2 regions of the Janthinobacterium sp. 1_2014MBL_MicDiv genome follow, and region 1 is predicted to be linked to the other one. Evidence: riboswitches for the same ligand, from Rfam matches in the RefSeq annotation. Region 1 holds a riboswitch; the other holds the start of a gene.
What was found. A riboswitch is a leader RNA that binds a small molecule or an ion and turns the genes downstream of it on or off. The one in region 1 is predicted to bind FMN.

Region 1 (4,209 bases):
TGGCTGGAAGAGGAATTCGCCCGCGACGGCATCGCCCTGAAAACCCTGCAGGAAGTGGGCGGCGAACTGGCGCGCCACCATTACGACCATGGCCTGTCCACGCTCGTGCGCGAAGGCGGCAACCTGCTGGCCCTGCCCGCGCGCGCGCAAGGGGCGCCCACGCGCCTGATCGGCCTCACATGGATAGACGAATGGCAAGCCATCCTCGTGCGCCCCGGCGCCGGCATCGCGACGCCGGCGCAGCTGCAGGGCAAGCGCCTGGCGCTGCCCGCCTTCCGCGCCGAGGATTTGCGCGAGAACCGGCGCGGCCGCAGCATCGCGCGCGGCATGAGCCTGGCCGGCTACAAGGGCGTGCTGGCGTCGGCCGGCTTGACGCTCGACGACGTGCGGCTGGTGGAAGTGGGAGGCGAGGCGCCAGCGGCGCAGAACCTGGGCGCGGGGCTATGGCAAGGCATAGGCCCGCTGCTGCGCGGCGAAGTCGACGCCGTCTACGTGAAAGGCGCAGCGGCGGCCGAGGCGGCACGCGCGGCGGGGCTGGAAGTGGGCATCGACATCGACGCCCTGCCCGACCGCCGCTTCCGCGTGAATAACGGCACGCCGCGCCCGATCACCGTGCATGAAACGATGCTGGAGCAGCACTTCGAGCTGGTCGTGCGCTTTCTGACGCAGACGCTGCGCGCCGCGCACTGGGCGCGCAACCACCAGGCCGACGTGCTGGCCATCCTGCAGGGCGAGACGCGGGCCGGCGCCGACGCCGTGGCCGAAGCCTACCGCGACGGTTTTCATTTGACGCTGGCGCCCGACCTGTCCGACGAGAAGGTGGCCCTGTTCCGCCAGCAGAAGGATTTCCAGCTGCAGCACGGTTTCCTCGACCGCGACGTCGACATCGATGCCTGGATCGACCGCCGCCCCCTGGAGGAAGCGCAGCGGCGGCTGGCAGCGCTGCTGCTGCAGGCGGCGTAAAAAAGGCCTGCGCATTCGCATGCGCTGGCCCCGGCATTGCCGCTCAGGCGGCCAGCGCCGCATGCGGCGCACTGGCCGGTTGCGCCAGCCGCTGCAGCGAATGGATGGTGGCCGCGCAAGCCGTGGCCAGTTCCGCGCCCTTGACCTTGAAGTGCTGGAAGTAGAACTCCTGGTGTTCGTGGCCCGCGTGGAAGTGGTGCGGGGTCAGCACGGCCGACAGCACGGGCACGCCCGTCGCCAGCTGCACCTGCATCATGCCGGAAATGACGGCGTCGGCGACGAAGTCATGGCGGTAGATGCCGCCGTCGACCACCAGCGCGGAAGCGGCAATCGCCGCGTACCGGCCGCTCCTGGCCAGCGCTTGCGCATGCAGGGGGATTTCAAAGGCGCCGGCGACGTCGATGACATCGATCTCGTTTTCGGCAAAGCCGAGGACCGCCATGTCAGCGATGAAGGACAGGCGGCATTGGGCGACGATGTCGCGGTGCCAGCCCGCCTGGATGAAAGCGATGCGCTTGCCGGGTGCGGCGTGTGAAGGTTGTGACATATAAGAAACTCCTGTTTTCAAGAATGATAAAAACAGGGCATGGGATCGAAGGGGATATGACAGGCGCAGAACAGCCGCGCCCTACTGGGCATGCAGACATACGCACGCGCACCGACGGCAAACGCAGGCCGTCCATGCGCCGGGCGCAGGCCGGCAGCAACACAATGATACATCCCGCTCTCTCTTTATCCGGACTATACCGTCGGCCCCGGAATCGCACCGGGTCTGCTGACCTTGCCGTCCCGGTCCGAAGACCGTGCCGGCAAGCGCTCGCGGGCTAGGCACGCATGCCATTACCGCCGGTGGGGAATCGCACCCCGCCCTGAGAACGTCGCGTGGCCGCCGCACAGGGTGCGGCAGCCACGCCCGGCGACTATAGCATATCGCCCCTGTCCCTGCCCCGCGCGCCTAGAACTGCAGCGTGTACGACGCCCCCACCGTGCGGCCCTGGCCGATGATGACGGTGTCGCCATTCACGGCGCCCGGCACGAAGCTGGTGAGCGTATGGTTGCGGTAGACCTTGTCGGCCAGGTTGTTCGCATACGCCGTGATCCGCTGCTTGCCGCCCGGCAGCACATACGACAGGCGCGCATTGGCCAGCGCGAAGCCGCCCTGGTTCAGCAAGCCACGCGCGTCGCTTTGCGGGTCGACATAGTAGTACTGCTTGGACGTGTAGCGCACGTCGCCGCTGAAGACCAGCTGCGCGCCATTGCCCAGCGGGTAGCGGTAGTCGGCTGCCAGCAGGGCCGTCACGTGGGGCGAGCGCACGAATTCATTGCCGGAACGGTCGCCGCCATTGTTCTGGATGGCGAAATCGTCGAATTCTGTGCGCAGCAGGCCCACGTTGGCGTTGATGTGCAGATTGTCCGTCGGCTGCGCCTCGACCTCGAATTCTGCGCCGTTCACGTGGGCCTTGCGCACGTTCTGCAGATAATTCACGCTTTGCGTGGGGTCGCCGTTGTACACGCCCGTGATATTCACCTGCACGTTCTTGTAGTCATAGTGGAAGACGTTGGCGTTGAAATTCAGGCGGCCATCCAGCCATTCGGACTTGATGCCCGCCTCGAACGAGTTCAGGGTCTCCGGCTTCACCGTGTTCAGGGCGCGCACGTCCGTGGCGCTCGTGTTGTAGCCGCCCGACTTGATGCCGTGCGCGTATTTCAGGTAGCCGCGCAGGGTGCGGCTGAAGCGGTACTCGGGCGTCACGTCGTAGGTCAGCGCATTCCACGTGGTCGAGGGATTCGACGTGAAGTTGTTGTTGGCCACGGAGGCGGCCGCGTAATTGCCGCCCCGGACCGTGTTCCACCAGTTGGAAGGATCGCCGAACGTCACCGTGTTCGATGCGGCCTGCACGCGGCGCAGGTCCAGGTCCTTGGTTTCCGTGGTCCAGCGCAGGCCGAACGTGGACAGCAGCTGCTCGCTGAAGTTGACGGTCGTGCTGCCGAAGATGGCCGCGCTGCGCGCCTTGTGCTGGTAGATGGTGCGGTTGTAGCCGACGGGCTGCGTGCTGCCCGCCAGCCCCGGCACCGTGCCGTTGGGCAGGCGCGCGCCGGCCGCATCGGAATCGATCTTTTCATTGAAGTAGAACAGGCCCGCCACCCAGCTCACGGCGCCGTTCTGCGGCGACGTCAATCGCAGCTCCTGCGACACCTGGCGGCTGCTCGCCTTCGAGCGGCTGCGCCCCACTTCCAGCGGCGTGTTATCGCTGTCGCCCGTCGCCTCGTTGCGGAAGTTTTCATAGCCGGTGATCGAGGTCAGGGTCAGCTCGCCCAGCGCGTATTCCAGGTTCAGCTGGGCGCCGCCCTGTTTCACGTCGCTGTCGGCCGGCGCGTTCGTGCTCACGTCGTCCGGATTCGTGCTGGGGACGTAGCCATTGCGGTAGACGCCATTGGCGCCATAGCTGGCCACCGTGGTGGTGGCGCCCTTGGTCGTGTAGTCGCGGTAATGCAGGTTCAGATTGGCCGTCAGGTCGCGCCCGATCAGGGCCTTGAGCTGGCCGCGGATGGCGCTGTCCTTGAGTTTTCCGTCGCGCTCGCCCGTAAACAGGTTGCGGAAGCGGCCCCGGTCCTGCTGCTCCGTGTGGAAGGACAGCCGCCCCGCCAGCACCTCGTCGACCAGCGCGCCGCCGATGGCCCCTTCGGCCAGCTTGGTGTCGTAGCTGCCGTAGTCCAGCTTGGCGTAGCCGCTGGACTTGAACGAGGGCTTGCGCGAAATGACGTTGATGGCACCGCCCGTCGTATTCTTGCCCCACAAGGTGCCCTGCGGCCCGCGCAGCACTTCCACCCGGTCCAGGTCGAACAGGGGAAAGCCCGTGGCGCTGGAGTTGCTGATGTAGACGTCGTCGAGATAGAAGCCGACGGGATTGGGGAAGTCGATCTGCTGCTGGCCCGCGCCGACGCCGCGTATCCACCAGCGCGGCCGGCCATGCTGCTGCGTGCCGGCCGAGGCGTTCGGCACGTAATTGAGGATTTCGCTGGCCGAGCGGCCGATGCCCGTGTCGAGCAGCTCCTTGCCGCCCAGGACCGTGATCGCGCTCGGCACCTTCTGCGCGGATTCCTCGCGCTTTTGCGCCGTCACCGTCACCGATTGCAAGGAGGCGCCCTCGCCGGCGCCGTTCGCGTCGGCCGTGGCGATGACATCGGCGGCAGGCGTTTCCGCATGGGCCATGCCATGGACGAGCATCCAGCCGCCGATGGCGA
Region 2 (4,209 bases), 820 kb from region 1:
CCCGGCCACGGGGCGCAAGCCGACGTCGCGGTAGGCATGCGGCAGCTCGGCCACGGGCAAGGTGCCCAGGTAGCTGGCGATCAGCGGCTTGATCTTGTCGACCTCGAAGCTGCCGGTGAAGATGAAGGTCATGTCGCGCGCGCTGGAAAAACGCTGGCGGAAAATCTCCAGCGACCGCTCCAGGCCCACACGATCGAAATCCTCGGCGCGCGGCACGCCTTCCACGCGGGGGCCGTCGCCAAACATGGCATGCTGGATGGCGTCGTAGAACACGGCTTCCGGCTGCGCCATGCTGTTCTTCGCCAGGTCCTGCTGCTTGCCGATGAAGGACTGGTACAGGCCGTCATCCTTGCGGACGTCGTGGAAATACAGGTACACCAGCTGCAGCATGGCTTCCACGTCGGCGCTGCTGGACGAGCCGCCAAAGCCTTCGCTCAGCTCGCCCAGCGAGGCGCCCACGTTGACCGTTTTGCCGGCCAGCACTTTTTGCAGGTCCAGCGGCGCCAGGTCCTTCAAGCCCATGCTGCCGACGACGGCGCTGGCGTAACGGGCGTTGTAGATATCGGCGTCGCCGAACAGCGACTGGCCGCCGAAACGCGTCGACCCCATCAGCACCTGGTCATTCTTGAAGTCCGTCGGTTTCAGCAGCACGCGCACGCCGTTGCCCAGTTTGAGTTCCGTCACGCCGATGGCGCGGTTGAGGGTTTCGCTGACGATGCTGCCGCCGGCCGGCGGACCTGCCATCAGTTCGCTGGCGAGGACTTTTTCCGTGCGCGGCTCAACCTTTTGCTGCTCGGCACTGGCGACCGCATCGAGCAATTGCTGCTGCGTCGGCACGGCGGACGCCGTATCGCCCGCCTTCGGCTCGGCGCCCATGTAGACCACCAGTTTCTTTTGCTGGTCGGGGATTACCTTGGCCACCGTCTCGTTGATTTCCTGCAAGGTCACTTGCGGCAAGAGTTCCCGTGCATACAGCAGCTCGTTGGCGATGCCGGGGATGGCTTCCTGTTCGAGGAAGTTGCGCGAATACTCGGCCACGAAACCGGCCGAATCGGACTTGTCGCGCTCGTTGTAGGCCCGTTCGTAGTTGCGCAACATGTCCTTGCGCGCGCGGTCCAGCTCATCCTGGCTGAAACCGAAACGGCGCGCCCGTTCATCTTCTTGCACCAGCGCATCGATGGCGGGCTGCACGCCGCCCTTGCCCAGCAAGGCATACGCGCTGAACGATTCATAGCCGCGCACCAGCTTGCCCATGCTGCTGCCGCCCTGGATGAAAGGCGGATTGGCCTGCTGCGACAATTCCTGCATGCGAGCACTGAGCATCTGGCCGTACAGGTTTTCGATCATCTGGCGCCGGTAGTCGGCAATGGTGACGGGTTCCTGCGCGGCGCGGATCGGGTAGCGGATGAAGACGGAATTGTCGGCCGCCTCCTTGTCCGTGATCACCAGCGCTTCCGTCTGCGAGCGCTGCGGCACTTCCGCATACACGCGCGGACGCGGTTTCGCGGGATTTTTCAGCTTGCCGAAATGCGCGCGTATCATCGCTTCGGCCTGCTTCGGCTCGACGTCGCCCACCACCATCACGGCCATCAGGTCGGGACGGTACCAGTCCTGGTAGAAACGCTTGATGGCTTCCGGCTTGAAGGTCTTCAGCACGGATTCCTTGCCGATCGGCATGCGTTCCGCATAGCGCGAACCGTTCAGCAATTTCGGATACAGCACCTTGTTCATGCGGTCGCTGGCGCCCTTGCCCAGGCGCGCCTCTTCCAGCACGATGCCGCGCTCGCTGTTGATGTCGGCCGGATTGAACTTCAAGCCATGCGCCCAGTCTTCCAGCACGAGGAAACCCTTTTCCAGGTTGCCTTTCCTGTTCGTCGGGATCGGCAACACGTACACCGTTTCATCAAAGCTCGTGTAGGCATTCAGGTCGGCGCCGAATTTCACGCCGATCGATTGCAGGTAAGAAATCAGTTCATTGCGCTTGAAATGCGTGGAACCGTTGAAAGCCATGTGTTCCGTGAAATGCGCCAGCCCTTGCTGGTCGTCGTCTTCCAGGATGGAGCCGGCCTTCACCACGAGGCGCAGCTCGACTTTCTGTGCCGGACGGGCATTTTTCTTGATGTAGTAGGTCAAGCCATTCGGCAATGTACCTACGGTAACTTCTGGTGCCAGCGGCAAGGGGTCGCTCAAACGGATTTCAGCCTGGGCCATGCAGGCGCATGCCAGCAGGACGGCGCCCGAAATCAGGCGTAATTTACTCAGCTTCATGTAGTGCCTTGCGTAAGATTCAGTAAGCATACCTTACACCGAAATCGACTTTCCGCGATTAAAAACAGCTTAGGGGAAACGACTTTCCCAAGGGAACTTTGTCGAATAACAAACTCGACCGTGCCCTGCCAGGTTTTTTCAATTGTGCTACAGTATTGCCGCCGGTCATGTGGACCGGCACAACAATACGTCTTCGGGGCGGGGTGCGATTCCCCACCGGCGGTAAGACCGGCAACGGTCAAGCCCGCGAGCGCCTGTCAAATTCCTTTTGGCAGGGTCAGCAGATCTAGTGCAAACCTAGAGCCGACGGTATAGTCCGGATGAAAGAAGATGTGCAGTAGTGTGATGTCCCATCGCCACGGCGATGCGGCCAGTTGCGTCTATTCGCTTGCCCTGCAGCGTTTTTCGCCTATGCGAGGAGCGTTTCACCATGTTAGTCAACAGCTATACCCTGCTTTCCAACGACCTCGAAGGTCGCATCCAGTCCGCCCTGGCCGCCATGCGCGCCGGCATCCCCGTCATCCTGCTCGACGATTTCGACCGTGAAAACGAAGCCGACCTGATCCTGTCGGCGGAAAAACTGACGAATGAAACCATGGCCCTGCTGATCCGCGAATGCAGCGGCATCGTCTGCCTGTGCCTGCCGACGGACGTCGTCAGCGCGCTGGAATTGCCGCCCATGTCGTCCGACAACGGCAGCCGCTACGGCACGCCGTTTACCGTCTCCATCGAGGCGCGCGATGGCGTCACGACGGGCGTGTCGGCCGCCGACAGGGTCACCACCATCCGCGCCGCCATCGCCAAGGACGCCAAGCCGGCCGACCTGGTGCGTCCGGGCCACGTCTTCCCCCTGCGCGCCGCGCCCGGTGGCGTGCTCGAGCGTCGTGGCCACACGGAGGGTTCCGTCGACCTGTCGCGCATGGCGGGCCTGAACCCGGCCGCCGTGCTGTGCGAGCTGATGAATCCGGACGGCACCATGATGCGCGGCGACGATATCGAACGCTTCGCGGAACTGCATGGCATGCCCATCCTCACCATCGAGGAACTGGTCGAGTGGCGCAGCACGCGCGAGCAATAAACCTTCAGGCCGCCACGGCCTGCGGCATGTGCACGTGGCGGTGGACGAGTGCCGCCGCCAGGCCATACGCGGCGGCAATCGTCGCGTAGGCCAGCGGCAGGCGCAGCGACCAGTCGGGCACCATGTGCAGGATGCTGCCGATCAGGGCCACGCCCACCAGGGCGCCGATCTGCCGGTTCGCATTCAGGGCCGCCGCCGCGCTGTTCGCATGCTGCTTGCCGGCCACCCGCATCACGGTGGCCGTCATGGCGGGAATGGCGATGCCGATGGCCACGTTCATGACGGCCGTGCCCAGCGCCAGCAGCGCAAACGGCGTGCCGGGGCGCAAGGCCATCAACAGCAGCGCCATGACGGCGCCCACCAGCAAACCGAACAGCATCGGCAGGCGCGTGCCATGCCGCGCCGCAATACTCCCAGCCATGAAATTGCCCACCGTGTAGGCCGCCATCATGGGCAGCAGGCGCAGGCCCGACTGCAAGGCGTCGGCGCCGCCCGCTTGCTGCAGGAACAGGCTCAATAAAAACAGCTGGCCGAAGACGCAAAAGTTAATCAAAAATCCCACGCCATTGGCCGCGCCAAAACTGCTGCTGTGAAACAGTGCGCGCGGCAACAGCGGATGGCTGCCGCTGCGCTCGCGCCGCAGCAATTGCCAGGCGGCCAATACCGTCCATGCCCCTGCCGCCAGCACGCCCAGCGACAGCCAGCCCAGCACGGGACCTTCGATCAGCACGAAACTCAGGCCCGCCAGCGCCGCCACGCCCAGCGCATGGCTGAACAGCGACAGGTCGCGCGGCTGGCGGGCCGGCGCGGCCAGCAGCACCTGCGCCATGACGATGGCCAGCACGCCCAGCGGCACGTTCACC

Region 2: linked by a shared signal. The riboswitch ahead of ribB (3,4-dihydroxy-2-butanone-4-phosphate synthase) and the one ahead of YQ44_RS11085 (6,7-dimethyl-8-ribityllumazine synthase) in region 1 are both predicted to bind FMN.

The regions. Positions count from the first base shown of each region.
Region 1 is NZ_CP011319.1:2,556,742-2,560,950, reverse strand. It holds gene YQ44_RS11090 (ABC transporter substrate-binding protein) at 1-963, shown strand, start outside; gene YQ44_RS11085 (6,7-dimethyl-8-ribityllumazine synthase) at 1,007-1,510, opposite strand; FMN riboswitch at 1,683-1,844, opposite strand; gene YQ44_RS11080 (TonB-dependent receptor) at 1,919-4,209, opposite strand, start outside.
Region 2 is NZ_CP011319.1:1,735,124-1,739,332, reverse strand. It holds gene YQ44_RS07745 (M16 family metallopeptidase) at 1-2,268, opposite strand, end outside; FMN riboswitch at 2,454-2,604, shown strand; gene ribB (3,4-dihydroxy-2-butanone-4-phosphate synthase) at 2,699-3,346, shown strand; gene YQ44_RS07735 (MFS transporter) at 3,351-4,209, opposite strand, start outside.